3 regions of the Paenibacillus sp. MY03 genome follow, and region 1 is predicted to be linked to each of the others. Evidence: riboswitches for the same ligand, from Rfam matches in the RefSeq annotation. Region 1 holds a riboswitch; each other region holds the start of a gene.
What was found. Region 1 has a riboswitch for cyclic di-GMP ahead of B1748_RS36440 (response regulator transcription factor). Riboswitches for the same ligand answer to the same signal wherever they lie in the genome.
Positions count from the first base shown of each region.

Region 1 (11,908 bases):
TCTGCCGGACCGAGGGGCGTATGCCCCGAAGCGTGAATATGGTGTTAGATGAAGTACCTGACTTCTTGCCTTATATTCAAAATTCATTACGGTCTTTCATATTTATCAATTATCTTCCATACCCCTTTTGAATATTTGACGGTTAATGTTATTGGAGCATGAGATCCATATTTCGATTCATTTGAACTACTGTCAATGCCTTCATATTTATATGTAATCCATACCTTTCCAATAAAAAAGAAGTGCAGCGCTTTACCAGTACTTAATGAAAATTTGATTTTATCATTTGAACTAGAAGGATATATTCCTTGTCTAAAAAACTTATTCATTAGCTCAGGTTCAACGTATTTCCCTTCGATTTGAGCATCTTGATCAGGATGTAAATAAATTGTCTTTAGCGTATCTTTCACACTTGCAAGTATCCAAATGTAAAACCAAATATACAGGACCAAGAACAGAGATAAGGACAAAGAAATATAAAGTTTTTTTCTATTCATGTTTCACTCCTTAAGGATTTTCGTCTAACGTTTCGTATATTCACGACGTCCGACAAAGTCGGGTGTGTCCACAGCAATAGCTTCCTGAAGTCGCTACTGGGACTAAGGGTGAATGCCCTATGAGTGAATATGGTGTTATGGGATGTCCCCTCTTCTTGTGTTACTCAAAAATGATTTAATTGCTTTGCTTTCAGATAATAATGGATTAATCTTTTGGAGTTCTTCAATAAAGCTGTTAGTTTTTCGAGTGACCTCAACTAATAATTCATTCAATGGAATACATGCAATTTTTTCTTTTTTAGATCTTTGAAAATATTCTTCTTCAAATGAAACATAACTATTGGGGCCACCATCTTCATGAAAAATCTCTGAAACAAATACTCTATCATTTACTCTTTTGTATTCAAGCCATACCCATGGACTTTCAATGTATCGAATAGCCACATAATTTGTAACTTGTTCATCTAAAGATATACAGACTAAATTCAGTTGATCGAAATGTGTAAGTAATAGTTCTGAAAAGATCTCTGGATTCTTCCCTATTGTTTCTTCTGTTGGATACGGAAGGTAATATTGATTTCCAAAAACAATATTAAACTCACCATAAATTTGATTATGCTCGTTTTCTAATTGAAGTAGATTTGCTGCCTTCAACTCTTCCTCATAATAGATCTTATAGATTATCTTCATAAAGTTCTCCAAATTTGATTTAGGGGATTTCCGATAACGTTTCGTATATTCACGACGTCCGACATAGTCGGATGTGTCCGGCTGATTCAGCTTCCCTGCCAAAATCTCCTGCCGGACCGAGGGTGAATACCCCGATGCGTGAATATGGTGTCTATTGAATTCTTTCATATTCATTTAATTAGTTATTGCACTTGTCATTATCAAATTTATAAATAAAATTATTATGTACAATAGCATGTACTTAAGCATTGTGTATTAGGAACCACTGGGCTTGTCCCCCCGTTCTCCACCTGACAGACAACTATCCCATGCTTCATCTTTTAGTTACTTTTGCCACATATCCCTCCTAACCACAGTGGGCATTTTTTCTATTTCAATCCCTCCTTATTCCTAGTTTTATTAATTTTCGTTATGATCCGGCAGGATGATTTTTTAGTCACCCTAAGCTTTAGAATTTTGTCGAACCAGATCGAAATTCATCACTATGCATCATTTTCCTTATTATCCATGTGTTTCTCGAGTCCAACCCGCCTCGCCTTAACTGCTGCTTCTTTGATTGATTTCGTGCCGAGCTTTCTACTAATATGACGAATGGGCGTCTTCATTGTATTAGGCGAAATACCCATCAACTGAATCAACTTGGACTGCGAGTAACCCCAAGCGATTAATTGCAGCACTTCTTTCTCAGTCGCAGTCAACTTACACCAAAATTCCTGGCGCTTCAACCGGATAAACTCCTCGCGGAGCACCCTCGATGCTTTGGGGTGTAGAGATGGACGATGTCGATATGCTTCGCGAATCGCCATGATAATGTCCTGAATATCGGCTTTGCTTATGAAGTTCACTGCCCCGACTGTAATTGCTTCGACGATCACTTCAGGGTCTGCGCTGGAAGCAACGGCAATGACGGGAACATCCCTTTCGGCGAGAATGTCTTTTGTTGCATCTAATCCATCGCGTCCAGACGACTGGAGTGTTGCATTCACCACTACTACGTCTACGTCTAGCTGTAAACTTGCTCGCACTGCCTCTTCTTTTGTAGCTGAAGTATTTATGAGATGAATATCTCTCTCTGTTTCGAGTAAATTAGCAAAACGGCAACACCATTCCAAATCTCGGTCCACTAACACAACATTTATATTCTCATTGCTGTTCTTGGAAATCATCGGACATTCTCGTTGTATATTTGCTTCCAATACCATATTACTCTCCTCTGTTTCCCAAATAAACAAATAAAAAAAACACGACCCATATAGGCCGTGCTTGGCAATTGGGTAACCCGCTGTCATCACATAAATAGTGAGAAGACCCGTGGCTTTGCGTCGCTGCTTTTCGACAGTTTTGCCATTATCCATATGTAATTGTCGGTCAAGAAAGGGTTCGTATAAGGAACATCTTCAACGAAATTCCACCACAGTAGCCGATCACATTCCCGGTTAGATCGATCCCGATTGCTTCATCAAACTCATAGTCAACTCCGCATCAGGCCCAGTACTGAAAACGAATTTTAAGTTTGTCGTCCCTCCTGACAGAATAGCCATACAAGTTTTGGCAATGACCACAGTGCTTCCGATAACCTGACGAGGAGTCGGCCGCGACGCAGTCAGGTTATCGGGGTTGTCTGTCTGAATCCAATTCCTCGAAATGCCTTGGACTAACCAAGTCACGACGAATGTCAGCGCGCCGCGTGACTCCGCTTCTTCAAAACTCTGACCGAGTAACCCGAAGGCTACGACACATCCACAAGCTGTTATTATTAGATTTCAGCTATTCATGGTTTGTAATACCAGACGAGTAGTCGTTCCGTAATTCATGTATGTTCCGTAATTCATGTATGTTTCCATTAAGATCGTAAAATCCAAATGACACTTCTTGAAATTTGGAAATTCTATTATCTTTTTTCGCCCTACCGGAGCATGTGATCTATCGTCAATACGATATCCATATTCAGAATACCTACGATCGCGATGCACGGGCTAACCGTTGTTCTCCCCTTCCTTTCCGATCGTCGGAAAATCCTTCGCGTGTTTTGCGGAATTCCCGTAGTAGCCATAAAGAAGTGCCTGAAGCAATCCGCCGATTCCAGTAAGCAGATACGCTACGTTGTTCGTTCGTCCCTCGAAAGGAATAAAGTGCGGTCCACGAACGTACTTCCCGAATTCCCGGAACAAATGTTCGAGTCCAAGCTCCTTGTCACCGTATAGCATGAACAGACAACTCTCGATCTGTGCATTCATCAAAGGTCCGTAAGCCATAATTTTATCGTGATAATAGCTTATGTTGGCGAACGCTTCCCGTTTGCCCATTTCCAAACCCAACGGGTAGAGACTCAAGATGAAATCCGCCTGCTTAATGCCTTCGCCCGCGTATCCCGTGTATTCGGGAACGATTCCGTCCAGCCCCGCATTCGTTAAATAAATTCGCTCCGCCGACTCGTTCCATTCCGGATTAGGCACTTTGCCTAGCCGCCGAGCGCATTCATCCGCCGCCTGCCACACTTTAGTAGCTCCAAAATTCGTAGTATGATTATCATCGCAAAAGCGGTGCCCGAACTCCGCCACTGCTTCGTTTGGACCGAGCACGTTGCACAGATGAAAGTCTCCATCATCTCCCCATTCGCCGCGGGAAACGAAAAAATCCGCGATATCGCGAATCATAGGCCAAGCCTTCACCAGAAAATCTTTATCGTCGGTGAAGTTTGCGTATTCCCACGCGGATAGTGCGATCCAGACATTGTTATGGATCTCTTCACGGTATTCGGGTCGGTAATTCGGAGTACCATCCGGCTTAGCCGCCCAAGGATACCACGCTCCGCGATACCCATTATCAGCGGCGTGTATTCTAGCATTTTCTAACGTCGAAAGTCTGTATTCCACTATCGGTTTTGCTAAATGAGGCCACAGGGGAAGAATTGCGCGAAAAACCCATAAATCCGCATCCCATAATTGACTGCCTCCCCAACCGTTTCCTGCGACGCCCAGCGTTCCGAAAGGAAACGGCTGCTCGCTCAAACTACACAACAAATGGAATTGCGCAGCAAGAACCAACTTCGTTCTATTCGGATCGTCATCAGTAAAGGCAAGACCAGAAGACCATAGCCGTCGCCATTCTTCCCTATTGCTCTTCATAATCGTTGCGACGCCTATACCGGTCAATTCATTGAGAAGCTGCGCTGCTCCAATAGCCGGATCTTCCGTCTCGTAATCGCTTCTAACTGTATGATAGATACGCAAAGAGAACTGATCACCCTGCGAGAACGCCGTCAGTTGAGCAGACTCCGAGTCAGTCTCGTATCCGACGGGTGATAAGTCTTCCATTTCCCATGCAAGAGCTTGAACGATGCGGTTCCCATCGTTCGGGGTGCGATAATCACCAGACAGCCGATTACCTGACCGTCTGTATTCCGCCGCGTAGATTCCAGTGACGTTCGAACCGTCAAGTCCGAAAGTTACTTTAGCCACTTCTGACAACCCTTCCACTTCCACGGTCAGAATCGATGCGTACTCGTAACTTCTCGGAATGATCATTCTTATTCGTAATTGCACCGAACGTCCTTCCTTGTAAACCCAATCACCTTCTAGAAACGCTTCTCCCGTGCGCATATCCAACGTTTGTGTCAAGCCTTCCGTACCGTTTCCCGGAACGAGACTTACGCCGCCGACGGTCAAACCAATTCGATTCCAGTCTGGCACGTAACGTTGTTCACCGCCATCGAATGTGTATCTTGTAACTGTCCCCGGTGCATCTCCCGGAACAACCGAAGCGACCAATGGCCCAAACCGCACACCAATCGCACCGTTTCCCGTATAAGGAGGGATGTAAGATTCCCCCCACTCGTCCCCTCTAAGTCGGACCGTCCAAAAATCATCATTATTGTAATCAAATATCTTCACCCTTGTATCCGCCTCCTGTATTATTCTCGCCATTCCAACGTCACACCCGAGATCGCCATGTACGTCGTTTCTCGTCCGCAAGCCTTCATATACAGCTCCACGCCAACAAGCTAGAACCGCGGACCGCAAGTTGCCATATCGCTATTCGCACCATGCTTCCTCCCGTTTAAACTTATCTTAAAACTCCTCTCCAGCAACAAAATATGTCTACGCACCGCTTTCTTTTTTGATCACATCAAGTAAAATCTTGTTCGCTTCACGAATCATACGCGGTACCATGCTTCGCCTCGGCAATCATTCGCACGACCTGCAACGCCTCCGTAGTCGTAACCGAAAATACCTGATTTCGGCGAATGCTGGCATACAACTCTTGCCAGAAGTCAGTTTCAGCCGCTTTGACGGGAATTCGTTCCTCGATCCATTCCACCTCAGCCGCGTTAAACGTTCCCGTCTTTCCGAAGTGTTGTTCCGGCGTGCCTGAGTCGGCTTTTAATTCGGGCAGAGCAAAAGACCTGTCAAGATACTTCAAGCTGATCACCGAATCGGTTAAGGCAAGCGTTCCTCTTGTGCCATATACTTGGTACCAAGGTGCTGGCAGCGGCATGCCACCGCTGATTTCAATTTCAATAACCCGACCGTTGTCTCCCTCCAAAATCAGCATCACATGATCCTCTGCATCGCCAGCCGCCTGAATCGTATCAAGCCGGCTCCATGCCAACCGTGACGGCGACTGCATGAGTTGCAGCGCATGGTCGATAATATGCGGCCCCCAGTTGAGAAGCTGCCCTCCACCGAACACCTTCAGTGTTTGCCAGTCATTGCGGCGCTGAAATTGATGACGATATAATTTGATAAGGAAGATGTCGCCGAGTAATCCACTATCGATGATTTCCCGCACATGCAAGAAATCCGAGTCAAATCTGCGGTTATGCCGGACATACAACTTGCGTCCCAGACGTTCTGCCGTTTCCGCCAATTTCTCTGCTTCAGCCAGTGTTTTCGTCATAGGTTTTTCCAGCAATATATCTTTACCCGCCTGAAGTGCCATAACACCGTGAGCGTAATGATCGTTTGAACGGGAAGCAATATCCACCAATTCCACATCCGGGTCTGCGACGAGTTGCTCAACCGAGTCATACACATTGCTGCCAAATTCTTGATATAGACGTTCTCTTCTTTCGGCTATCGGATCGCAGCCCGCGACGATTCGAAACAAATGTTGACTGTTCCTTAGCTCCTCGACATGCATTCCCCAGCCGGCGCGCCCTAACCCCACAATACCAATTTTGATAGGCAACGACTGCTTTTCCACCTTCAAAATCCCCCCTTCGCAAGATATTCCCGACTTTCCTTCAGATCCAGCAACGGCTCCTGCAAATGCGTATCATGCTCCACATAAACCCAACCGTCATACCCTGAAGCCGCAGCAGCTTTCAATACTTCCAGGTTGTCCAGTCCAATATTGCCTTTGCCCAGACCGCAAAAATAACCAGTTTCCTCCCATCGCGTAGCTTGCGGATCCACCAAATTCCAGTCTTTCACATGGATCACCTGCAGTCGATGTGCATATTTTCTGGCAATCTCCTGAGCGTCACCGCCCATCGCCGCCAGGTGAGCCGTATCGAACACAAGTTGACAATCCGGACAACGCGCCAGAAAAAGCTCAAGCTGCTCCTGTGTTTCCACTAGCGTTCCCATATGGTTGTGCAACGCAACACGAACTCCCCAGGAATGACATATATCAGCAAATCGATTAGCCTGCCTGCAGAAGGCATCAAAATCGCGTTGCTCAACACCGTGCAGCCACACATATCCCCTTCCTAGCCCCGCTGTCCACTGTACAGACAGTTCTACACTCGGTCCGCGTACAGTAGAAAAATCCATTCCCAACTTGCGTATGCGCGAAGACTTAGCAATCGCCTCATCAGCGCTGAACACCGTCAGTCTCTCTACCCCTTCATATCCAATCTTTTTCAAATCCGTGCATCGTTCCAGAAAATCATAGCTGCCACCATCCCAAACATTCATCCCGTAATCTGCGACACCAATCTGCATCGAATAATCAGCCTCTCTTATAAGTTAAAGGTAAAATTATAACTAAATAGATGACTCCCATTCTAAACATTACGACTAGCTCAGACAGTAGTAATCTTGGAGTGGAAGTATGAACAAACGAGTGAATGGCAGTTGAGACGAAGCCGACCCGGATTCCAGCAGTCAGCTTCGTTTGAAGGATATTTTAATTATTCAGTACGCCAGCCGTTCCTACTCATCCGCTTCAGATCACAGCCGGTATCCATAAACTTCTTGATAATCCCAAGAAATGTCCTGAATGCAGTACGATCAGCCCCATGCCGTCCATCACAATCTGATGTACTCGCTCGACAACGACGTCATCCCGAACATTATTAATAGAATTCCTCTACGACGTAGTTGTCGAATAGCGCGCTAGTACCAAGTGTCACAAAGCCATTCGCACCATATTTCAATGCATTCTCCATAATAGTGGAACCTTGTTTGTGCCCGTTCACATACACTTCGAACGTGTTTCCTCTGGCCCGAACACCAAGCTGATACCTCACTCCAACATCGAACGCGTAAGAATTGCTCCATAGAAGCGTCTCTACTCCGCCTACATTCTTATAAAAATGAATAGCATTGTCCTCAAACACAATTTCATAGTAATTTTGATCATCAATATATCGAACCGCAATTCCTTGTCTTGACCCGTTTCCATTTCCACCCGGCACAACATCCGCCTTCATTATAAAGTCGTCCAATGCCTTGCTGCCCGTTGTCAGTATACTTTTCACACCAGGCACCTCAAGCTCCTGGGCAAGCATATTGATTTCATCCGAACGATTCAATGGTTGCGAAGTCGTATTTTCGACTACTTTCCACTGTCCCGATACCGAGTTATCAGTCCACATCTCAGGGGAAGATCCCGCCGCCGTGCTTTCAAAGGTACGATATGCAAGCAAATTCCGCATCTGAGGCAACTTGGTTTCAAGCTTCATCTGGTCAAAAAACACACTTCTTCTCGCCCCAACCGTGCCTCCAATCTGATCAGCAGGCTCGCTGATTGAAACTCGAACCTTCTCGAGCACGATTCCTCCAATCGGATAATAACGCGTCTCGAAATCCCCGCTTCCGTTGCCTGTGTAGTAATTATCCAGCCTTCTAAAGGTTCCATCTATTACCGCTTCCACCGTCACAGTAGTGTCTTCCATAAGCTTTACATCCAGGGACAATACTTCGTTGCCATCAATCCATTTGTTTACGTCATAATCGTAAACAACAATGTCCCTGCCCGCAGTCTCCTCATACCACATTTCAGTAATTCCATTCGAGCTTGTCAGCCCCTGAACAACACTGCTTTTGTTTTGAAGCTTCCATTTTCGAGTGTTTGAAAAGTCATCCAATTCATTTTGATCCAAAAATTTCATTGCCTGAATTTGTTTGAAATACACATTTCTAATTGTTCCAATGTCATCATCGGAGGGGATCGGAGGCTCTCCGATACTTAATCGCACCATCTGTAGTTCATCTCCAGTAACCTTATATACACGCCTTTCGTAATTGTCGCTGGAGTCACCTTGATAATAGTCATCGTACCGCTGTATGGCTCCATCAATCATCATTTCAACTGTGACATTGCTCCCTGAAGGAATTTTCATATCCAACGCAACATAAGGATGATCCGAAATATCCAGCTCTTCATACTTGGAATAATACAAGATGTCTCTATCTTCAGTTGATGAGTACCACATTCTAGTCCCTTCGCTGCCAGTTTCCAGACCATGTATCGGCATTGTGCCCGCACCAATACTCCAATCGTCCATCATTAGGAAATCCTCATAGTGGAGATTATCAGCTTCCCTGCTCATAAGAACAGCAAGCTCTTTGAACCACACGCTTACTCTATCCCCATTAACTCCACCAATATTTCCCGTTGGTTCCGATACATTTAATTTCACTTGTTGCAACGTTTCGCCCAGATTGCTAATATCATAATATCGGGTCTCGAACGGCTTCACAGCAGAGGTGTCGCTGTAACTTCTTGTATTCTCCAAAATATACGACTTGCCATCCACGATAACATCCACCCTAAGGAACGCATTAGGATCGATCCTCACATCAAGGGCCAGATATTTGTACGATTGAATAGATTGATTTACATCCAATGAGTAGCTTAACACGTCTCGATTGGATGCACGGTCCAAATAGTACATCTCGGCAACACCTTCATTGGACACAAACCCCGAAGAAGCCGTATCATTGGAGGACACATCCCAGTCATCCACATCGTCGAAACTGTGAATTAGTTGCTTCAATTCACCTCCATTATTTGCCGAAAGCGATTTGAAGAATACCTCCACCAGTTCCTCGTCAGTGCCTCCTATATCATTTGTTGGCTCACCGATACTTAAAACAACTTTTTCCAACATATCTCCATTCACTTTAAAGTATAACTGTTCAAACTCGCCGGAGCCGTTGCCGCTGTAATAGTTCGTCTGCCTCTTGTAGATACCGTCTATCCAGGTTTCAAGTACAAGATGCGCTCCCTCCGGGATGCGAGCCTCCAGCGAGAGATATTGATACCCGCTTATATTAACATTCATATTATTGCGGGAGTAACTCAATATATCTCTGTGGTTGTCCACTTCTTCAAAGTACATTCTTGCAATCCCATTGTTTGTATCGAATCCGTAGAACGCAGAGTTGGTTGTACCAATCGTCCAATCGTTCAACTGTTCAAAATCTTCAATTGTAAGGCTGTCCGTCAAATTGGCAGAAGTATCAAAAAAGAATGTCGCCTCCGCTCCTGAACCTCCAAGTCCACCATGAGTCGTATAGTCTGCATACAACGTCACCGCTCCCGCAATCCCGGTATTAATTGTTCCCGTGGTTAGCCGTTCGCCCGGATCCATGTCACCAAGTACAACAGGGATTCGCGTTCCTTCGGGTGTTTCGAATTCCAGAGTCACGTTTTCCAAATGATATGGTCTACGATTTATAAGCGATAAATCAAAGCTTACATCGGTAATCTTGTTATAATTCACAGCAAGATCGTCATAAAGGTTTTTCATTCCCAGAATCATATCGGGTCGGTACACAAACTCCCCTTTAGACAATCCTGGATGAACGTATTTGTAATCTCCTAATCCATTGTAATAAACCATGCCGCTCCATCCCTGCGGCAAGACAGAGTCATTCCATCTTCTTGTGATATAGTCGAGATTTTCTTCGGTATCCTCGTGGTCATAGATTGAATCGAGCAATCCTGTTTCCGTTATGATTGCCGGAGTATTGTTCGGCAAACTGTCAATTCGCGTTTGGTAGGCTTCGCGAGGCAAATTATACAGATTGAATGCTGTAATATCACTGCCCGAACTCAAAAAATTATCTCTGCTGTTATTGCTGTAATGCGATGGCCTGTTGTAGGGATCCATGTCATGTACTTGCGCAGTTCTATCTGTCAAGAATGATACAATGTCACTATACCGTGTGCCCCCCAATTCATTGGCAATCCCCCAAGATAGTACATTTGGAGATTCCTGCAATGCGAGCGTCATCATATCGACCTGCTGCAGTATACGTTCACTTTCCAGATCTCCCTCGTATACGGTATTCAAAAGCGAAGTGAAATCTATTACACTATCCGGCACCAGCGGCAGCATCATCATCCCGTATTCCTGGGCAGCCTGATGTAATCCTGGATGATTCGAATCGCCCCTGAGTGTGTTGGAACTGGCAAGCTTGGCAAGCTCCATGTATTCTCTTGTATGCTCCGTATCAAATAGGTTCGTCAATCCATTCTGGCCCTTTATAAGAAACGGTTCGCCATTTACATATAATTTTCGCTGCGGTTTCGTCTCCACAACTGTTCCATGAAATTTTATATCCATACTGTCCACCAGTACTGAGTTCTGCCAGATCTCCGCTGTTGCAGTGTATTTCATGAACTGAGCGCGCGGCTCCCACAAAAAGTTGAAAGTTTCGCTATCATTCGGATCAATTTGCCGATTGCTCAACACATCGTTATATACAGTCACTTCGTTGCTATCCTTCACAACCAGACGAATACTAACATCAGCCGCTTGATTCGTATCATTACGTGTATCAATTATAAATTGATGCTCCGCTTTATAATCGACTGTGCTCACCGTATTCGGATGAACACGCTCAACACGACTTATGAATAGCGCCGGTGTTTCAATCAGATTCACATCCCCAAGTATGCCTGCTTTGCCCTGAGCTGTATCATCCGGCGAGTTTTGAATAACCCAGTAACCTGTTCGAGGATCATCTGTTATTCTGACAGCAAGTGTGTTGGTCCCTCCTTTATTTATCAAGCTTTCAACGTCAAACATTGTATTCCACTCAAATGAATGAAGTTGAACCATCTGTCCTGATGTTCCGTGATAACCCCAGTATGAACCAAATTGCGTGTCATTCAGTTCGCCATGTAAGTCCGGAAACGTTAACTTAGTACCGTTAAGCCACACCTCGCCTTTATCTAATATTCGATCAAATTTTAGATAACGAACGTTTTGGTTCTCATCAATTTCGAAATTTTTTCTATACCAGAAGTGCGTGTCCAATTCGTAAATTTCAATATCATCGACCGCGACACTTCCACCTGTAACCGAAAAAGAAAGCTGGTAATCCTCATAGTCTTTCAAAAACACAATCATTTCATTGTTTTCTACGACCTGATTCACTCTTTCCGTAAAAAAGCTTTGCCGATAGCTTTCCGAAGTTGTACCACTGCTTCTCACTTGAATATAGGCACGATTGTAAAGAGGGTTACTCCATGGATTTAAA
Region 1 is NZ_MXQD01000018.1:2,526-14,433, forward strand. It holds gene B1748_RS17335 (hypothetical protein) at 87-497, opposite strand; gene B1748_RS17340 (hypothetical protein) at 633-1,187, opposite strand; gene B1748_RS36440 (response regulator transcription factor) at 1,670-2,389, opposite strand; cyclic di-GMP riboswitch class I at 2,458-2,543, opposite strand; gene B1748_RS17350 (glycoside hydrolase family 65 protein) at 3,164-5,080, opposite strand; gene B1748_RS17355 (Gfo/Idh/MocA family protein) at 5,337-6,392, opposite strand; gene B1748_RS17360 (sugar phosphate isomerase/epimerase family protein) at 6,395-7,135, opposite strand; partial or broken gene B1748_RS37550 (ThuA domain-containing protein) at 7,357-7,475, opposite strand; gene B1748_RS17365 (hypothetical protein) at 7,489-11,908, opposite strand, start outside.

Region 2 (11,908 bases), on a different contig from region 1:
AACTATAAATTGGACCAAAGGACCCTCCTATATGAGCGCAACAATAGAGCTTCTTTTTATGATTGCTTCTCTCATCATGATCGGCATTATTTTCATCTCGGTTTACAGCTTTCGAAGACAGCGAGGCATACGATACTTGCTAGGTCTGATCGTATGCCGATTTGTGTACGCCAGCGGCGTTATTCTGGCGAATAGCGTTCACGCTTTAACCGAGAAGCTGTTCTTCCACAATGTTTTCCAAACTGCTCTTAACCTAATGGTACCGTTCTTTATCCTGTTCGTCCTGGAATGGATATATCCGGACAAGCCTATTAAGACAAGATGGAAGATAGGCCTGCTCGCTGGTTTCGCGTTGTGGTCGACGCAGATGTGGCTCGATCCCAAGCTGCACTGGATCTATCGATCGATTGAGCTTGTAGACGGGCAATTGGCCATTACGCGGACTGCCTACTCTATGTCTTTCACGTTGCTTTGTTTTCTTGTATTGGCCGCGAGCCTATATGCCCTGTTTCAATATATGAGGAATATTCGCAGCGATTTGCGCAAGCCGGGAATGTGGGTGTTGTTCCTATCCTCTTTTTCGTTCGTGTTGGAAATTGTGAAATTCGCTAATCCGCAATGGTCCTCTTGGCTGCTTCCGTTAACGGTATATTGCGGGTTTCTCGGCTCGCTTATGTTAATTATTATTTTGCGGTCCAAGTTTTTTTCTCTAGTTCCTTTTGCCAGAAATCTTGTGCTGGATACGTTGCAAGAAAGCATCGTGGTTGCCAATGCTTCCGGCAAGGTAATCGACAGCAACAAGCAGTCTACCTTATGGTTTGACCAGCTTGGTTACTCCTCTATCGCCGAACGGAACATCTCGGACTTGCTGGCGTTCTGGCCGGATTGGCTTGCGCTGTGCAAGGCGATGAAGCCAGGGAGCGTCGAGATCGAAGCCGTGGTGGATGGAGAGCGGAAGAGGTACCGCGTCAACGTGTATCCGCTCCATACCTTGCGCATGCAAGGACAAGGCAGTATTTCGCTTATTGTCGATATTACGGAGAAGCAGCGGGATCTGGAGCAGATCGCTCAATTGAATCAACTGAAGGATCAGCTTATTGCCATAGTATCTCATGATATTCGCGGTCCGCTCGCGCTGCAGTTTCAATTAATTGAATTGCTGGAAGAGGATCGCGACGGCTTTCAGGCCGATCATCAGGAAATTATTGCGCAGTTGGGCGGCCAGATTCGCAATACGCTGAGCATGTCGACGAATCTTCTGGAGTGGTTTCGCAGCCAGCGCGAAGATATGGCGCTGCGCCCGCGAGAGCTGGAGCTGATTGAGATTGTCGAGGACTGTATTCATTTGCTGCACATTCATAGCGGGGCGAAACAAATCGACGTGACGCATTCGGTTGCTGCAGGCGTACGGGTGTATGCAGACCGGGAAGCACTAGGATTGATTCTGCGGAATTTGCTGTCTAATGCCATCAAATTCACCGGATCAGGCGGCGCGGTTCATGTTGACGCGGAACAATCGGGCGGGACGGTTATCATATCCGTCCGCGATAACGGAATAGGCATGAGTCAGGAGCAGGTGCGGCGATTATTCGAGGATAAGCAGCCTGGATCATTGGAAGGCACCTCCGGCGAGACAGGGGCCGGGCTGGGATTGCTTGTTACGCGGCAATTCATATTGCGCAGCGAAGGGTACTTGACGGTAGAAAGCAGGGCAGGCGAAGGAAGCTTGTTTAAATTTACAATGAGAGGCGGCACTCCATTATGAAGGTTCTCCTGGTCGACGATGAGCATGCCATGTTGCTCGCCATGCGATTGCTGCTGGCAAAGATCGAAGGCGTGGAGCTTGTCGGAGCTTTCCAGAGCGCCGCGGAGGCGCTGGACTTTGTACATCGCACGGAAGTGGACTTGGCCTTTCTGGACATCCAGCTTGCCGAGGACAGCGGCTTGGATCTGGCCCGCAGCTTGCGCTCGCTGAATGCCGGTCTGGACATCGTGTTTACGACTTCCCATACGGGTTTCGCCATGCAGGCTTACGATGTATACCCGCTCGATTATATGGTCAAGCCCATATCGAGGAAACGATTGGCTCAGACCATCTCTAGAGCTGCAGCCGGCCGAGCCGTCCCCGAAGCGCAGGCGCAGACAAGAGATTCGGCGGGCAGCCGACTAGAAGTACGCGGATTGGGCTGCTTCGAAGCAAGCGGCGAGCATACGGGTAATGTGAGATGGATATCCCGTAAAAGCATGGAGTTGTTCGCTTACTTGGTCAATCATCGAGGACGCAGCGTGGCCAAGGCGCGGGTTATAGAGGAGCTGTTCCCGGACATGCCTTTTAAGAATGCGGAGCGTTATCTCTATACGGCGGTATACCAGCTTAGGAAAGCATTATCGGAGCATGGATGCAAGGAAATGGTCGTGTCCGCCCAAGAGAAGTATCGGGTCGATCTCGCTTGCGCGGATGTCGACTTTATCCGGTTCGAAGAGGATTTGCAGCACTGTCCGGAAATCAACGAGAGCAATGCAGCCGCCGCGATCAGGTTGGAAAGCCGGTTCACGGGCGAACTGTTCGAGGGCAACGCCTTTGATTGGGCCGACGCCGAGCGGGAACGATTGACCGTCCGGTACGAGTCATTCGCCAGACGCCTGGCCGTCTGGCTCCTGGCTCAGAAGCAATACAGGGAAGTAACCCGGATCGCCGGCCGAATCGCGGCTCGCAATGCGTTTGACGAAGAGGCGCGTATGCTGCTGCTGCAAGCCTACGGAGCAATGGGGGACCGGCAATCGCTTCGGGATTGTTACGCCTCCTACAAGCAGTTGTTGCACGAGGAGCTTGGCGTGGGACCTGCCCCTCATGTGGAACAACTGTACGAGCAGTATCGTTAGACGTTGCCGCGATACGGCACCTCAATCCGGAATTTTTAGCCGGACGACGGTACCTAACCCTTGTTTGCTTAGAATTTGCAAACCTTCATCCGTGCCGTAAGCCAGCCGGATCCTTCGATTGGTGTTGGCCAGACCGATGTGGCCTGCACCGCCCGCATCACCCGCATCCCCTGCATCCCCCGTATTTCCGTAGTCTTCCTCCATATGCATGGCGACCGAACGGCGTACTTCTTTCAGCCGTTCTTTTGACATGCCAACCCCATTGTCGATGACGGAGATAGCCGTCCACCCGGAATAACGAACAAGCTTGATTTTGATCCCCCCGTTGCCGGCCATCTCCTTAATGCCGTGATAAAGACTGTTCTCGATCAATGGCTGAAGGACGAGCTTGACGGTGCTGTACGGTTGAATATCGTCGGGATCGTAAGCCCAGACGCACCGGAACTTATCGCCGTATCTAATCTGCTGAATCGCGACGTAATGTTTCGTATAGTCGATTTCCTTCATTAACGGAACGATCCGGCCCGGCTTGTCCAGCGTATACCGCAACAGCTCCGACAGATGCTCCAGCATGTCGTTGACTTCGTTCGGCCTGCCGGTCAACGCCATCGCCTTCCAGTTCAGCGTCTCCAGCGTGTTGAACAGGAAATGGGGGTTGATTTGCGATTGCAGCGCGAGCAGCTCCGCCGCCTGAAGTCTGAACTTCTTCTCGGATAGCTGGACGCCCAGATAGTTGGACTGTATAAAGTTGCGCGTCATCGTCTGAATAATATAGCCGTATTCGTCCTCGCCCTTGCCGGCACTGGAGATTTCGGGCAAAGGGAGTCCTTTCTCGGCCGATTTGATAATGGAGATCATGCGGTGGATATGCCTAAGCGATCGTCTGGTCAGCAGGTAAGTCAGCGCCAAGCCAAGCAGGAACGAAAGCGCGACGACATAAACGGTGGACTGGCTCAGTCGGAACGATATTCGGTTGAGCTCGTCTTTGGGCACTAGCGAAATATAGCGCCAACCGTCGTGCATGCCGGACATAAGCTGCGTGCCGGCGAACGTTTGTTTATCCAGCTCCACGTCGAAGCTCCTGGTATCAGGCGACAGCGACGACAGCTTTTCTTGCACCGAATCGGGAAGGATCGAGGTTTGATTCCGGAACAGAATCCCCCCGGCTTCGTCCAAAATGATCAGATGCTGACCGTCCATGCTCGCGAACGATTGGAGCCATCGATCCAGGTAGTCTGTATAGATATTAACCGCGATGACGCCGATGGCTCCTCCCGTAAGCAGGGAGGTCAGCGGCTTGTACAGCGTGGTTACCGCAATCGGATCTTCGAAGCTGTAACGCTGAATTTGGCGTTGCTCGAGCAGGATGCCGACCGGGTTTTCCCTGGCGCGAAAACGCTCCAGCCAGTCGGAGTCGGGATAACGATCGAGCGTCGAGAGTCCCGTTCCGCTGGCGAGAAACTGATTATAGGGGTTGTTCACGTGGACGTAGATGGATTGGATAAACGGCTTGGCGTTCGCCGGGCTGTCGATCAGATTGCGCATCATTCCCAGGAGCCGCTGGTTATCGAACGTTACGTATTGCGTACGCAAAATTTCTTCCAGCTGGTACAGCACTTCGGGCGTGCCCATGCTGATGCCGAGCGTCTCGATATCTTGGAAAACAAGCTCCATATTGCGATCGATTTGATGCACCAGCTGCAGATTGTCGCGCGCGGTCTCTCCTTCCCGGTTTTGCTTCGTAATGACGATCGACAGCGTTCCGAGCACGATGGTCGGAATAAGCAAAGGAATAAGGAAAAGCAGCATATTTTTGATGAAAAATCGTTTTCTCATGTCGGCCCCGTTACTCGTTCAACCCGGACAGCTGGCGGAATTCGCGCGGACTCATGCCGTGGTAACGCTTGAAGGTCCGCGTGAAGTTTTTGGCATAGCTGTAGCCCACCATCTCGCTCACCTGATAAGTTTTGTACCTAATGTCCTTCAGCAACTCCGCCGCCTTGTTCATCCGAACCGACACCACGTAATCGGAGAAGTTTTCGCCCGTCTTTTCCTTAAAGTATTTGCTGACGTAATGCGGGTTCATATGGACCAGGCTTGCCGCGTCCTCAAGCGTTGCCCGCGCATAATTCGCGGCGACGTAATCGCGAATGGTTCTGACGACCTTCTCGTTAAAGGAGGCGTCCGCGCCGCCCGCGCCGCGCTCCTCGTCGAGCTCCATCTTGAGCGAGGTAAATACCTCGAACAGCTCCTGGTATTTGGTCGGTTTGACGATATAGCTTTTGACATCGTATACGATCGCCTGCTTGGCGTATTCGAAATCCTTGTAGCCGCTCAGGAACAGAACCTTGACACGGCTCTTGGCCTCATGCAGCGTGCGGGCGACGTCCAGCCCCGACATAATCGGCATGCGGATGTCGCACAGCAGCGCGTCTACCTCGTGATTTGCTATGAATTCCAAAGCCTCCTTGCCGTCCCCGCATTGTCCTATCAGCTCGAAGCCGACCTCGTTCCAAGGAAAGTATTGCGACAATCCGTTGCGAATTTCGGCTTCGTCGTCCGCAAGCAACAGCTTGTATTTCATTGCGATCCGATCCTTTCATCCGCGGAATAATTGCAAACGATTTCATGGTTAACAGCATAAATGAAATGTTTCCGTTTGTACAGACGCACCCTTAGTGGCGTGCTAGGAATATCCTTCCATGTTGTCAACTGTTCTCCGATATGGACGACATGTCAATTTCGGATACCTTTTGTCCCAAATGGAGCAAAAAGGGATACCATTCGTCATCTTGCGTGCCTGTTTTCAATGGCATAATAGCGATATAGTAAAAGCGTAATCATAATGGGCGAGGGGGAATAGAGAATGAAAAATAGAAATTGGAGGAAAGCGGTCGCTTTGCCGCTCGTCGCCATGCTTGCGACGGCGTTGACGGCCTGCGGGTCGGACGAGAGCGGCGGCAAGGCGCCGGAAGGAAAGACGGACGGCGAGAAGGTTACGCTGCGGTTCTCGTGGTGGGGCTCCGAGGTGCGCCACAAAGCATTGCTGGAAGCGATCGACATCTATACCGAAGCCAATCCGAACGTGGTCATCGAACCGGAGTACGGCGGGTTCGAAGGCTATTATCAGAAACTGGTCACGCAATTTGCGGGTGGAACGGCGCCTGATTTGACGCCGCTTTCCGTAGACTGGATCGACGAAATCGCGGTTAAAGGCGATCTGGTGCTCGATTTGAACACGCTTAAGGATTACCTCAATCTGGATGCGTTCGACAAGGAGTTTCTGGACAGCTACGCGGTATACGACGGCAAGCTTGTCGGGCTTCCGATGGGTGCCAATGGCATGATTACGTTATATAACAAGGAGTTTTTCGACCGATTCGACATTGCCCATGACACGGTATGGGATTGGGAGACGATTCATACCATCGGCAAGCAGGTGCACGAGAAGGACGCCAACGCTTATTTGCTCGGCATGTTCGATTACCGGATCTTCCTGCAGCCGTTCGTAAATCAGCTCACCGGCAATCAGTGGATTCAAGACGATAAAACGGTTGGTTTCGCCGAAGAGGACGTTGCCAAAGCCTTTTCCTATTATCAGCAGCTGATCGCGGACGGCGTGATCCAGCCCGTGGCGGAGAGCAGTCTGTACCCGGATATGGCGGATAACCTGCAATGGCAGAACGGCAACATCGGCATGATGTTCACGCTGGCCTCCACGATCGCGAAAGTAAAGACGTACACGCCTGAAGTGGATGTTGCCATGTTCCCGGTGCCGAGCAATGCCAAGACTTCGGCCGTGCTTGTCAATCCGAGCAATCCGCTAGCGATTAACAAGAAGTCGAAGCATCCGGAGGAAGCCGCGAAATTCGCCAGCTGGCTGCTGACGTCGGAAGAAGCTTCGCTCGTCCTGAAGGATGTATTCAGCGTGCCGGTCGTCAAGGCCAACGCCGACAAGCTGGTAGAGGAATCGCTGATCGATCCGACCGTGGCCAAGGCGGTGGATCTTGCGCTTTCGAATCCCGGCGAGCCGGTAAACGGGCTCAGCAGCAATCAGGAGCTTAACCAGATTGCACAAGACATTTTGGAGCGGGTTGCCTTCGGCAAGGTTGCGCCGGATGCCGCGGCAAGCGAGCTGACGGAGCGTCTGAAGGACAAGCTGGCCTTAATCAAGTAAGGCGAAAAGGAAGGGACGAAGGGTTATGACACATCAATCGGCGCAGGCGGCGGGGGGACAGACTCCCGGCTCTGAGGGCAAGCGAAGGAAGCGGAAGCCCGGGAGCTTGGTCGCATATTTATACATCAGTCCGTGGCTGATCGGATTTATCGTGCTCACGCTCGTTCCGTTCGTTGCCTCGTTTATCTATTCGTTTACCGACTATAACATGGTTCGCGAACAATCGTTTGTCGGACTCGCTAACTATATTGAAATTTTTACGAAAGACCCTGTATTCGTGCAGTCGCTGCGGGTAACGCTGCTATACGTAGTCATCGCCGTGCCGCTCAAGCTGATCGTCGCTTTGCTGGTGGCGATGCTGCTGAACGTCAAGATGCGAGGAATTTCCATCTATCGCACCATCTATTATCTGCCTTCAATATTAGGCGGCAGCGTCGCGGTATCGGTGTTGTGGCGGTTCATGTTCATGAGAGAAGGACTCGTGAACGAGATGCTCTCGTATTTCTCTTTGCCGCCTGTGAACTGGCTGGGAGATCCAAACTTGGCTCTGTTTACAATTACCCTGCTTCCCGTCTGGGAGTTCGGATCGTCGATGGTGCTGTTCCTCGCAGGTCTAAAGCAAGTTCCGGCGGAGCTCTACGAGGCATCCAAGGTGGACGGGGCTTCGCGCGCGAGAACGTTTTTCTCCGTCACGCTGCCCCTGTTGACGCCGATCGTGCTGTTTAATCTGATTATGCAGATGATCAATGCCTTCCAGCAGTTTACGGCGGCGTTTGTCATAACGGACGGCGGGCCCATGAAGTCTACCTACCTGTACGGAATGATGCTGTACGACAACGCCTTCCAGTTCTTTAAGATGGGATACGCATCCGCGCAATCCTGGATCTTGTTCCTGATCATTCTGGTCTTCACGTTCGTGCTGTTCAAGACCTCCAACCGCTGGGCGCATTACGAAGACGGAGGTGACGGCAAGTGAGGAGACGCAAGCTTTGGACGGTTATCGTCCTGTCGGTGTTCTCAATCCTGTTTTTGTATCCGTTGCTATGGCTGATCTCGTCTTCGTTCAAGCCGAACGCCGATATTTTTTCCAGCATCAGCTTATGGCCCGGCGAATTTGTGTGGGATGCTTATGCTCGAGGCTGGCAGGGGGTAGGGCGGACGAACTTCAGCACCTTCTTCGGCAATACGCTGCTGTTGGTTATTCCGGTGGTCGTACTCACGGCTGCTTCCAGCCTGCTCGTCGCTTATGGCTTCGCCCGTTTTAAATTCCGAGGCAAAGGTCTGTTGTTTACGCTTATGATCTCGACGCTGATGCTGCCGGATGCGGTTATCATGATCCCACGTTATCTGCTGTTCAAGGAATTCAACTGGCTGAATACGTATTTGCCGTTTTATGTGCCCGCTCTTTTGGCGGTTAACGCCTTCTTCGTGTTTTTGCTCGTACAGTTTCTGCGCGGCATTCCGCGCGATCTCGACGAGGCCGCGGTCATCGACGGATGCAATTCGTTCGGCATTCTGGTACGAGTGCTGATTCCTCTAGCGGCCCCGGCGCTCGTCTCGGTATGCATCTTCCAGTTCATCTGGACGTGGAACGAGTTCTTTACGGCGTTGATCTATATTAACAGCGTTTCGAAGTATACGGTGGCGCTTGGTCTGAGGATGGTGCTCGACAACGAGGGAGCGGTCAATTGGAATCAAGTCATGGCGATGTCGGTCGTTACGATTTTGCCTTGCATCGCGGTATTTTTTATGGCTCAAAAATATTTCGTGGAAGGCATCGCCACGACCGGGTTGAAGGGCTGAGGAGGAGGGAACCTTTATGTCATTAAAGATAGACAATGATGGGCGAGGCGAAGGCGCCGTTGCCGGAAGACGACCCAACGTAATCGTCTTTTTTACCGATCAGCAGCGCTGGGACACGACCGGGGTGCACGGCAATCCGCTTGGTTTGACCCCCAACTTCGACCGACTTGCGGTTCGCGGGACACATTTGGAATACGCCTTTACTCCCCAACCGGTGTGCGGACCGGCGAGAGCTTGTCTACAGACAGGGGTATACGCCACGACGAACGGCTGTTATACGAACGGAATACCTCTGTCCACGGAATGGCCGACTCTTGCGCATTATTTTAACGAAGCGGGGTATGAGACGGGGTATATCGGGAAGTGGCATCTGGCCGTTACCCGAGACAGTCCGGTACCGGAAGAGCTGCGCGGCGGCTACAAGAGCTGGCTTGCGGCCGATGCTTTGGAGCATACGTCCGATGCATACCGGACGTTGCTTTACGATGAACGCAATCAACCTGTCAGGCTGCCGGGGTACCGGGTAGACGCTCTGGCGGACGCGGCGATCCGCTATGTCGACAAGCATAAGAACGATCCGTTTTTCCTGTTTCTCTCCTTCCTGGAGCCGCATCATCAAAATCACAGGGACGATTATCCGGCTCCGGAATCCGAGGTCGGGAAATACGTTTCGGCATGGACGCCGCCCGACCTCGCATCCCTTGTCGGCACGGCACCGCAGCACTTGCCCGGCTATTACGGGATGGTGAAGCGGCTCGACGAGGCGCTTGGCCGCGTTATGGACGCCTTGCGCAGCCTGTCGTTGGAGGAAGAGACGATCATCGTGTTTACCTCTGATCACGGCTCGCACTTCAAGACGCGCAACAACGAATACAAGCGCTCCTGCCACGACAGCTCGATCCGGGTGCCGGCCGCAATCGGAGGCGGCCCGTTCTCCCGAGGCGGGCGCATCCCCGAGCTTGTCAGCCTCGTCGACTTGCCGCCGACGCTGCTTGACGCATGCGGCCTCGGCGTGCCTGCGCATATGCAAGGCCGCTCGGTCATGCCGCTGCTGAGAGGGGGAGGGGTGGCGAACTGGCCGAGCGAAGTGTTCGTGCAGATCAGCGAATCCCAGGTGGGGCGCGCCATCCGCACGCATCGCTGGAAATACGCAGTCACCGCTCCGCAGGCTCATCCGCAACGCGACGAGGGAGCGGGGCGTTATCTGGAGACGGAACTCTACGATTTATACGCGGATCCCTACGAGCTGAACAACCTGGCGGGGTTAGAATCGCACCGCGGCGTGGCGGACCGGCTGCGGGATGCGCTGCTCCGCCGCATGGCGGAGGCCGGCGAGACGCTGCCGCATATCGAGCCCGCCGCGCCGCTGCCGTCAGGCCAACGCCTCGCGAAGCAGGGGGACGGTCCGGTAGGGTGGAACTAATAGTCGCTGCATAAATCAATAGAACCTTTATCGCGTGCATGGCAAGGTAACCAATGCACACGGTAAAGGTTTTTTTGCTATCCTATATTACCCTTGGCAGAGTATAGTGGCGAATGGGATTCACTTTCGTCTTACCCAGATATAGAACCTCTTTATAGATTTCCAAGACCTCCTGTGTACGAAAAATCGCACAAACCGACCAGCTTCCTTGCGTGCTCCAGCCGGCAGTCCGCCAGCATCTATCTGGGACAAGTATGTACGATTCGGATATTGGGGAAATCATTGACCGAACAGGAGGAATGTGACAATTTGATGATTTCTTAATGGAATTAACAATATCCTCTAGTTTCTACTATTGATATCCGATCGGTTTAGTAGTAGAATGTTCCTATTCATTGTCAAAGTTTACTAAATTATTTGGGCACATTGTACAACTATATACCTGCAAATCCGTCGAAAGGCGCGAGACGCAAAGCTATAGGGACTACTTCTCACGGGGAAATGTCAGCCAGTTGCACAGTTTTAACGGAGGCATGCCTATGGTCACATAGAGGCATGCCTCTTTTTGCCTATAGAAAACATAGAGAAAAACATTGGAGAGAGGTAGAGAGAATGGAGAACTTGAATATTCGTGCCTTATTTCCCAGCGACGACGGCAACCTGCAGCAAAGAGATTATTTCATAGAGCTGGTCAAGCAGATCGTGGAAGGAGTGGATGCGTTAAAGGATCCCGAAGCCGTTAATTTGAAAGGAACAAAAGAGAGGGGGCAGCATTTCTATCGCGAGCTGACGGCGTCAAGCCGCATCCCGGACGGCGGCCGTCCGCTGGACCAGGTAAATGACGAACTGCTTAAGCTGCTGCATGGACATCCGTATCATACCAAATATTTTTTGACCAATATTTTGCCAATGGCGAGCACGCCGGGCATCCTTGGCATGTTAACCGCGTTTATGGTAAACGGCAATAACCTGTGGGATGTATACGGCCCTGCCGGCGCGGAGGCCGAGGTTAGAGTTGTCGCAATGATGTCGGATCTAATCGGTTGCAATCCGTCGGAGAGCGGCGGTTATACGACTTGGGGCGGTCAAGGAGCGATCTTTACGGGGCTGCGCATCGCCGTCAACAAACATGATGCTTCCATTAAGAAGGCAGGCGTGCCTCACAATTTGTTTGCTTTTTGCTCCGAGGCGGCGCACTACAGCTTGTTTAAGTCGATGGAAGCGACAGGACTCGGCACGAACAACCTTATTAAAGTACGCACGCGCGAGGACAGTTCCATGGACGTGGGGGATCTCGAAGCGAAGATGGAGCAAGTCATCCTTCGCGGCGGCGTTCCGGTCTACATCGTGGCGACGACGGCCACGACGGATGCCATGGGCATCGATAACATCGAAGAGATTGCCGCCGCGTCGGAGGCGCTGACGGCAAAGTACGGCATGCGAAGGCCGCATATTCATGCGGATTCGGCGCTTGGCGGATTCTTCGCGTTCTTTAACGACTACGACTTTGCGGGCAACCCGCTGCAATTCGAAGAGGAGACGTTGGCCGCGCTTGCGGCGATCCGAGAGCGGATGCAGCACTTGCGCTTGGCGGATTCGCTCTGCTTCGACTTTCAGAAACT
Region 2 is NZ_MXQD01000074.1:26,426-38,333, reverse strand. It holds gene B1748_RS34265 (sensor histidine kinase) at 32-1,765, shown strand; gene B1748_RS34260 (response regulator) at 1,762-2,883, shown strand; gene B1748_RS34255 (sensor histidine kinase) at 2,905-4,719, opposite strand; gene B1748_RS34250 (response regulator transcription factor) at 4,730-5,467, opposite strand; gene B1748_RS34245 (ABC transporter substrate-binding protein) at 5,750-7,060, shown strand; gene B1748_RS34240 (carbohydrate ABC transporter permease) at 7,086-8,036, shown strand; gene B1748_RS34235 (carbohydrate ABC transporter permease) at 8,033-8,863, shown strand; gene B1748_RS34230 (sulfatase family protein) at 8,880-10,286, shown strand; cyclic di-GMP riboswitch class I at 10,720-10,806, shown strand; gene B1748_RS34225 (pyridoxal phosphate-dependent decarboxylase family protein) at 10,899-11,908, shown strand, end outside.
Region 2: linked by a shared signal. The riboswitch ahead of B1748_RS34225 (pyridoxal phosphate-dependent decarboxylase family protein) and the one ahead of B1748_RS36440 (response regulator transcription factor) in region 1 are both predicted to bind cyclic di-GMP.

Region 3 (9,035 bases), on a different contig from region 1:
TGCCCGCCAGTAAATGCCCATCGTACTGCCATCTTTCGTAATCGACAGTGGGCCATATACGACCGCCGCCGGATCCAGGCGGCAAACGATGCGGCTCCGGCCGGAAACCAGATCCCTCTCGTAGATGTCCGGACCGATATAATAATAGAACCGATCGCCGTCGGATACGAGGCCCCTGCCCCATTCCAGCCGATCGACGATGATTTCTCCCGAGCCATCCGTCGTATCCGCTTTGACGAAAACGCCCATCTTGTCCCCGTCGATATCCGTGCAAACCACGATATGCCGGCTGTCCGACATCCAGGACATGGCCGTGAAATATTGGTGGCCGGTGTCGACACCGCTTGCCCCTATGGATCGTATGCTAACGCCCGTGGCGGCATCTATCGTTTCGCGCAGCGTGAACATTTCGATATCCTGCCCCTTTCCGTGCAACTAACAGCCCGAAGGCTGCCGCGCCAACCTTAAGTCCATTCCGGTTCCCCGTCTACGCCAGCCCGCAGGCCACCTCTCTTTTTTCTTCCGCGTCAGCCCTTGGACCGTTCCCTGAATTCCGTCGGCGTCAGCCCCGTCATTTTCTTAAAGATCCGCACAAAGCTGTTGACGTTGGAGTATCCGACTTGCTCCGCGATGTCGCGGATCTTGTCTTCCGTGCCGGCCAGCAGCTCTTTGGCCTGATTCATGCGAACCTCCATTAAATAATCGATAAAATTGCACTCCATCTGTTCCTTAAACAGCTTGCTCAAATGCGAGATACTAAGATGAAATTCGCCGGCAAGCAAATTGAGCGACATGTCGCTGCGCATATAATGCTCCTGAATGTACTGTTTGGCTTTATCGATCGTATCGTTGCGTTCCCTGCTGCCCCGTTTCTCGCGAATTCGTTCGATAAAGCTGTCCAGCGCGCCAACCGTAAATTTCTCCAGTTGCTCCAGCCGCTCGTACTGATTCAGCATTTCGACCAAATATTGCTCCGGGAAAATGCCTTCCGTATCGACGCCGATTTCGGCCGCGGCGGTCGCGGTCTTCATCAGGCACTGCACGACAAGCTGCATAATCAATTCCGGCGGGACGCCCTGCTCCGCAAACGATTCGAACCACTTGCGAACCTGCCCGCGCATCTTGTCGGCGTCCGGCAGCTTTACCGAAGCGACGATTCCGTCGGTCATGGCGAACAGCTTGTAGAATTGGGGCGACGGGTCCGCCGGTATATCTTCTCTCGTTATAATGGAGTTGCCGCCCATGACCAGCTTATACCGGAGCGCTTCCAACGATTGCTTGTAGGATGCCGGTACCTCCTCGAGCATCTCCACAGCATCCCCGATTCCGATGCTGATCGTCCGTCCAAGATATTCCTGGACGAACTCCTTTAACATATCCGCCACGGCCACGGCCCGGATGGCATGCCGTTCCCGATCCTCGTCGTCGCCGAAGCTCATAATGACCACGCATTTGCCTTTGTCGAGCTCGCAAGCGATGCCTTGGCCTTCCGCGTTCATCAGCTCCTCGGCCACGTTGCAAAGCGCGTAGGCATACAGCTTCAAGTCGCGCGCGGAAGCAATCTGCCCCTTGTTGTCGAACTCGATGCTCATCACGACGAAGCGCTGCGCATGGAGGCGGATATTCAGCGTATCCATATAAGGCTGAATCGCCGACAAGTTTTTCGGTCCGCCCGACAGCAGCTCCGTCATTAACTGCCACTTGACCAGCGGCTTGCTTTCCACAACTTGCTTGTGCAACTGCTCCCTGTCCTCCAGAATATGCTGCACCGTCGATTCGAAATAATGGAATTCGTCGTTGTACTTGCGGCCTCCCGACTTGGCGGGAGCCGACAATTGCTGCCGCATCGCCTGGACGAACCGATTCATCGGCTTGAACGTCCAGCGGCCGATCACTGCTGCCGATACCGTGGCGACAACGAACAAGACAACCGCGAGCAGGAACAATACGTTGCGGAACAGGATGAGCGGACGGGTAAACTGCGACTCCGGCACGGAGCGGACGATATACCAGCCCGTATAATCGTCTTTGACATAGAAGACGGAGGACTGCGTCTGTTCCACATCGGCTGTGAAATGACCCGTGTCCCCCTCGGATTTCAGCATACGGCTTATATAGGAAAACTCGCTGATGTCCTTGCCTACCTTATTATGGTCCGAATGAAGCACCACGACGCCTTCCCGGTCGACCACGAAGGTCTGCCCGCCATCGGCATCGGCCGTATTCCGAATCAGGCCGTACAACGCATCCTCCTTGACGTTAACCGCAACGGCCCCTCTTCTCGCCCCCGGCGAATGGATAAGCGGATAGGTGCGCACCAGCGTCACGACGTCGCGGTAAACGGGATAGCTGGAACGGTTGATGAGCACCTTGCGAGTCGACATCCATTCGTAGAAACCGTCAAATTGCTCGAACCCGGTAATCCAGCGAAAGTCGTTCGACAGCTCCTCCTCCGTCAGCACATTCCCCGTGACAAGCCGTTGTTTTCCATAGGAATACAAGTCGATTGTGAAAATATTATCCATGCTGTTGATCGCGTTCGCGATCAAGTTGGAAATGCGAAACGCATTATTTTGGCTTGCCTGCTCATCCAGATCCTTGTCAAAGAAACGGATGACCTCATCGTTCTTGAGCAACTGAATCGTCGACTTGTCAATATGCTTAAGCGTCAGCTCGAGCTTATGGTCGACTTGGCCGAGCAGCTCCATATTCGTATCGACCAGTTGCCGTTTCAATTGTTTATTGAATACCGAATAAGTGAAAAAGAATGAAGTCGATACAAGGAGGAACAGGACGATGGACAAAACGCCGATCGCTTTCACAAGCCTCCGATTTTTGGTCACGTTCATGCCTGTTCCCCCTTATAAGTCAACCTCATTCAGACTTCCGTCATTTTAGAAGCTTGCCTTGTTCTCTTCGTACCACTTCTGCGCAAGCTCATCCGCTTCCTTGCCGCCCAGTCGCTCCCATTCCTTGCGGATCTCCTCGAGCGCCCACTGCCCCGTATATTTCGACCCTTGGGTTACGGCGGTTGCGCGCGTCTCCCGGATAAACGTATCCAGCGTCGAACGGATCTCGTTAATCTTGTCGAAGCTTGGCTGATACGGGATGTCCCTGCGGAACTCGTTTTTCATGGCGATCTCGAGCGATGTCATGTTCAGCTTGGCGATACGCTGGGACTGCTCGTCGTCGGGAGCAAGCGCAAGCAGATCCTCGGCTTTGGTCACCTGATCTCTGACGACCGCGTATTCGCCGGCGTACAGCACTTCTTTGTTAAACTTATCGCTGTCAAGCTGCTTCGGAACGTCGTTAACCTTTTCATAATGGACGCCTTCCTCGCCATTGACAAGCGGGTACCAGCCTCCGTCGATCAGCCAGTCCAAATATTCGATCGCCGCTTTCGGATTTTTCATATCTTTATTGAAAGCTACGAAAATATTAGGCGGAGCTTCTTGATAAGCGCCGTACTTGCCATACTGGGAAGCGACCATCTCCAGCGGCACCGGATTCGCCGTCGGCACGTTGGACAGCATATCCTTGATCATAATATCGTTCGAGCCTCTTCCCCATTGCCCGAGGTAAATGCCCGCTTTGCCTGTCGTCCAGAGCTGGCTGGCGCGCTGATTGTTGCTATCGGTCAGATACTCCTTGTCTACAAGCCCCAACTCATAAAGCTGCTTCTCCAGCCCGATCACATCGGCGAACCGGTCCAGCGTAGCTCCGTATTGCATCTTGCCGTCCTCCAGGTACCATTGGAAGTTCATGGCGCCATAGATGGCCGAGTAGATATCGCTCGTGGTATGGCCTACGATCGGCGTGCTGTCCGGATATCGTTCCTTGAACGCCTTGGCGACCGCGATCAACTCCTCGACGGTTGTCGGCTGATCGAGCTTCAGCTCATCCAGCCAATCCTGCCGAATCCAGACGCCGTGATTGGCAACCGCGAACAACGGACGTTCCGTGGATACGGCATAGATCTCGCCGTCGAACGTCAAGTAAGGGAGCAACTCGGGATGTTCTTCCAAATATTTTTTGTACGACGTGCTGTACTTCTCGATATATTCTCCAATAGGTTGAATGACGCCTTGCGTTACCAGCTTGCCGATATACGCGCGGTCATACTCCCACACCAGATCGGGAGCTCCGCCGGACGCAAACAACACGTTAAGCGCGTCCTGCGCCTGATTGCGCGGCACGGGCACGATCGATACGTCGATGCCGGATTGCTCGCGAATCCACTTGACCCAACGGTTATCCTCATACGTGCCTTCGTCGCTGGATACCTGACCCCGATCAAAGGTGGAAATGCTGATCTTTTTAGGCAGACCTTCATACGGGTCCTTCTCCGCCCCTCCATTGTCTGAAGGCGCCTGGCTTTCCTGACCGGCCTTATTGCCGTTTCCTTTGTTGCCCGAACCGTTTGCGCCGTTCGAACAAGCGGATACGACGACCATCACCATAACGACGAGAATCAGCAGCAATCTGCCCTTTAAGTATTGCTTCCCTTTTTGATCCATACTTGACCTCCTGTTAACTGTTTTTAAATTATATCAGAACGCGCCGCGAGAGCGCATTTGACATCTTTTGAGAACGCCGGAGCCGTTAACCTTTGATCGACCCCAGCAGAACGCCCTTGATAAAATGTTTCTGCAGGAACGGATAGACGCACAGGATCGGCACGATGGCAAACACGACCGCCGCCGCCCGGATGCTCTCCGGCGTTATGACCGCTTGGAGGACGCCTTCCCCGCGCAGCAGCTCCGTGCTGACCAGATCGATCATTTGGTACAGCTTTACCATAAGCGACAATTTATCCGTGCTTCGGATATAGATCAGCACGTTCATATAGGAGTTCCACCAGCCGACCGCATAGAACAGCGTTAGAGCCGCGATGACCGGCTTCGACAACGGCAGAATAATTCGCCACAGAATCGTAAACTCGCTCGCTCCGTCGATAGCCGCGGATTCCTCCAGCTCCTCCGGCAACCCCTCCAGGAACGATTTCATAACAAACATGTTGTAGGCACTAATAAGCGCGGGGAGCCATAATGACCAATAGGAGTTGACAAGACCAAGCGTATTGACGAGCAGGAAGTTCGGGATGAGCCCGCCGCTAAACAGCATCGTGAACAAAATCGCCATCAGCATGACATTCCGGCCCTTGAGCCTTGCCTTGGACAGCGGGTAAGCCGCCATAATCGTAAACAGCATATTAAGCGCGGTGCCTACCAGCGTAATGATTACCGTGTTCTTCATGGCGACGATCAGTTGACCGTCCCGAATCAAATTGTTGTAGGCGTCGAGATTAAATTCGATCGGCCACATAAACACTTCGCCCGCGTTGATCGCCCTGCTGCTGCTAAAGGACGTCGCGATAATATTGATAAAGGGAAACAAAGTCGCATAAGCGCATAACGCAAGGAAAATATAGTTGAGCCATCGAAACCAGGCTGGCGAGGAACTTCTTTCATTCATGTCCGATTACCTCCTGTCGTCCTTCTCACCATAGGCCCCTCTCTCCCATCGCCTTGATGATCCGGTTAACCGATACGACCAAAATCAAGGCAATCAGCGATTGGAACAGTCCGAGAGCCGTCGTATAGCTGTACTGCAAATTCACCAGGCCTCTCGTATACACAAAGGTGCTGATGACCTCCGCCACGCTTGTCACCGCGTCATTGCGAAGCGCATACACCTGCTCGAAGCCGACATCCATCATTTTGCCTACTTGCAAAATGAGCAGAATCGCGATCGTGCTGCGAATGCCGGGGAGCGTTACATGCCAGGTTTGCCGCAGCTTGCTTGCCCCGTCCATTCTTGCAGCCTCGTACAACGTCGGATCGATGGAAGCCATGGCGGCCAAATACAGGATCGTGCCGAAGCCGGCTTCCTTCCATATACCGGAGACGATAAAGCTGACGGGCCACCAAAGCTTGTCGGCCATAAAGTAGATCGGCTCCAGCCCGAAGCCCTTTAGCAAATAGTTGACGAACCCCGTGGACGGCGACAGTAACGCGATCACGATGCTGCCCAGCACGACCCAAGAAATGAAATGGGGAATATACAGCAAATTTTGCAATGTCCTCTTGTACCATTCCACGCGGACCTCGTTTAACAGGATGGCCAGCAGAATCGGCACGGGAAACGCGAATAGAAGGTGATACAAGTTCAACAAAAGCGTGTTTTTAAGCACGACATAGAACTCCCGGCTCGCAAACAGCTTCTCGAACTGCTCGAAGCCAACCCAGGGGCTGTTCCAAATGCCATCGGCCAGACGATAATTTTTGAACGCGATAATCTCGCCGAACATGGGAGCGTATTTAAACACGAGCAGATAAATGGCCACCGGCACAAGCAACATATAAAGAAAGCGATTTCGTGAAACTTGCTTCCAAAATGACGATTTTTTTCTAGCGGGCATTCCGGCTTCGGCAGGCAGTCCCGTCGGTTGCGGTATATTCATTTTCATGCGAGTCTCCTTTCGGTTTAAATGGTTATTGGCTAACCTGCACCCTTAAACTAGCACGGCATCGCCCGCTATTGAAATCACCACTTTTTACGGCGCTACGCCATATCCTTTTTTGGAGCACACGCTTTTTTTGAGATGCTACACCCTTTTCGCGATTTGCCCCTTATTACGCTCCGAATCCGGCTTAAACGCAAAAAAAGAGACCCGCTTCGCGAGTCTCCTTCTTCTTATGAACCTATATATTAGTACTGTTTGGTTTTCGTATACTTGGTTGCGTCCTTTGCAAATACGGTCGCTTTGTTGCTTTGCTTAATGCCTGCGTCCACTGTCGTATCCACGATGACCCACTTGCCGTTCAGATAAACCTCGTTCCATGCGTGGTAGACGTCTACATAATCGGAATCGCCCATGACCAGCTTGGTCGGAATATCAAGGCTTCTCAGCATTGCCGCGTATGTCGAAGCGTATCCGTAGCAGATCGCCTTCTTCGAAGCAAGCGTCTTGTCGATGCTCGGCAGGTAGTCGGAAGTGACGGTGTCCGCCAGAACCTTGTCATACGCGATATTTGCGATGATGTAGTTGTATACGGCTTTCGCTTTTTCTTCGTCCGTCGTTTTGCCCTTGGCCAGCTCCTTCGCTTTCGCAATGGCTTGGCTAGTGCTTGTCCAGCTTACATTTTGAACGGAATTAAGGTACACGACCTTCTCATCCTTGAGGTTCAACTTAACCGCTTGTTGCTTAACCGCTTTATACGAGGTGCCCGAGATGTTCTCCAGAAGCATGATCTTGTAATCGCCATTGCCGAGCTGCAGCGGGAGAGTCTCCGTTACGCGGCCTGTAGCCAGACTATACGTATAGTTTTCTTTGCCCTTCGCGATCATGACTTTCATCTTGACCTTCGGCTTTACGTCATAGGTTACCTTGACAATGCCTTGCGCCAATGCCGACGTGTCCAGCCAAGCAGCACCTGCATCAGCGGCCGATACAGCTTGTACCGATGTAAACAGCACGAATACCGATACAACCATCATAATGAATTTACGCATAACAAAAAACTCCTTTCGGTGGCCAGGCTGCCATCTGTTTAGAAGGCCCTATAGCTTTGCGTCCCTGCCTTTCGACAGGTTTGCCATTATCGTGTGAAGCTTTAGAGGTAGTCTCGGAGCTGAAAACCGAACTTTTTGACACGCAATAAGGTGTTCAATAAAGACCTATTGCCGTGCGATAAAGTCCTATAAACAACAAAAAAAGCCCAATCATTCGGTAGCTGGCTGTCATCAATCCATGGATTGGAAGACCCTGTAGCTTTGCGTCCCTGGCTTTCGCCAAGTTTGCCGTTATCGTGTCTCGCTTTTATAGTTCCATGTTACCACAATTTGCTAGAGTTGCAACCCTTTTTTCTGACAAATGGACGCTTGGTTCGATGCTGGCCTTCAACGCTCGTCAAACCGATTGAACAACATTGTCGCCTGAGAGAACACAAGCTTCTCGCAAAACTAGAAATTAGTAGTTTTAGCCCATATGAATAAGCATATTTTCCTAGTAAATAGGTAAAAAGTTTGATATTATTAGGAGAGTATGTAAGCGAGGTGATGGATATGTCCGGATATATAATGTTCACCGAATTAACGACACCGCTCAAGCTAATCGGTATTAGAATTTTTCGCGACGAGAACGGCCATTACTGGTACAAAGTCAGGAAGAACAGCCGCAAGCGGATCTTTTCTAAATTCTGATCAATCCCAGTTCCCATACATGCCCTGTCAGACGCAGAATCGATCGGCTCCGCAGCAGTACCGAACGGTTACATAGTCCAGACACAGCAAGAGAGGCTCCCGGGCTGCAAGCCCGGGAGCCTCTTCTCTTTTGTATCCTATAACATGGATTCCGCAAGCTTGCGGCCTGCTTCTAGCTCTTCTTCGAACTTGGTTCGATATTCGGCAAGGATAGCCGTGCTATGCCCGCCCGCCGTCAGCGCCGCCGAGGTGTCGGCAATGATGGTCTCGAAGTTGCCCGTACAAGTCGCTACCGCCGCTTGAATATCTGACTTTAGCTTCTTTTTGCCCGCTTCGCTCGTATCCGTATAGCTCAGCACGATTCCCGTCAGCGTAGATTCGCAGCTCGAACGCAAAGCGTACAGTTTGGATTCCGCACCCGAAGTAATCTGTGCATACGTCTGGTTCGCCGGCGTTCCTCCGCCAGGCGCGCCCCCTCCGCCGCCGTTGCCCGCTCCGGGAGCGCCGCCGCCCGTGCCGGAATTGCCATCTCCGGGTTTTCCGCCATTGTTCGATTCGCCATGCTCCGCCTGGTACGCCTTCGACTGTCCACTGACCGTTCTTGTCGCAGGATCCCAGTCAATCTTGGTGCCGAGCGACTCTGCCAGAAAGCGCAACGGCACGTAGATCGATCCATTGAGGATAAATAGGGATTGACCCTCCGGCAGCGCCTTCGCCTTGCCATTAAAGATCAGCGTCGCTTCCTTGACCTTCATGGTCAGCGTCTGCGTCGTCTGGCTTGGCTTGCCGCCGCTCGCCGCAAGCAGCTTCTTCTTGAGATCGGCAAGCTC
Region 3 is NZ_MXQD01000053.1:424-9,458, reverse strand. It holds gene B1748_RS30030 (TolB family protein) at 1-408, opposite strand, end outside; gene B1748_RS30025 (helix-turn-helix domain-containing protein) at 528-2,849, opposite strand; gene B1748_RS30020 (extracellular solute-binding protein) at 2,895-4,517, opposite strand; gene B1748_RS30015 (carbohydrate ABC transporter permease) at 4,603-5,475, opposite strand; gene B1748_RS30010 (ABC transporter permease) at 5,501-6,463, opposite strand; gene B1748_RS30005 (transglutaminase-like domain-containing protein) at 6,712-7,515, opposite strand; cyclic di-GMP riboswitch class I at 7,530-7,610, opposite strand; cyclic di-GMP riboswitch class I at 7,729-7,815, opposite strand; gene B1748_RS30000 (stalk domain-containing protein) at 8,343-9,035, opposite strand, start outside.
Region 3: linked by a shared signal. The riboswitch ahead of B1748_RS30005 (transglutaminase-like domain-containing protein) and the one ahead of B1748_RS36440 (response regulator transcription factor) in region 1 are both predicted to bind cyclic di-GMP.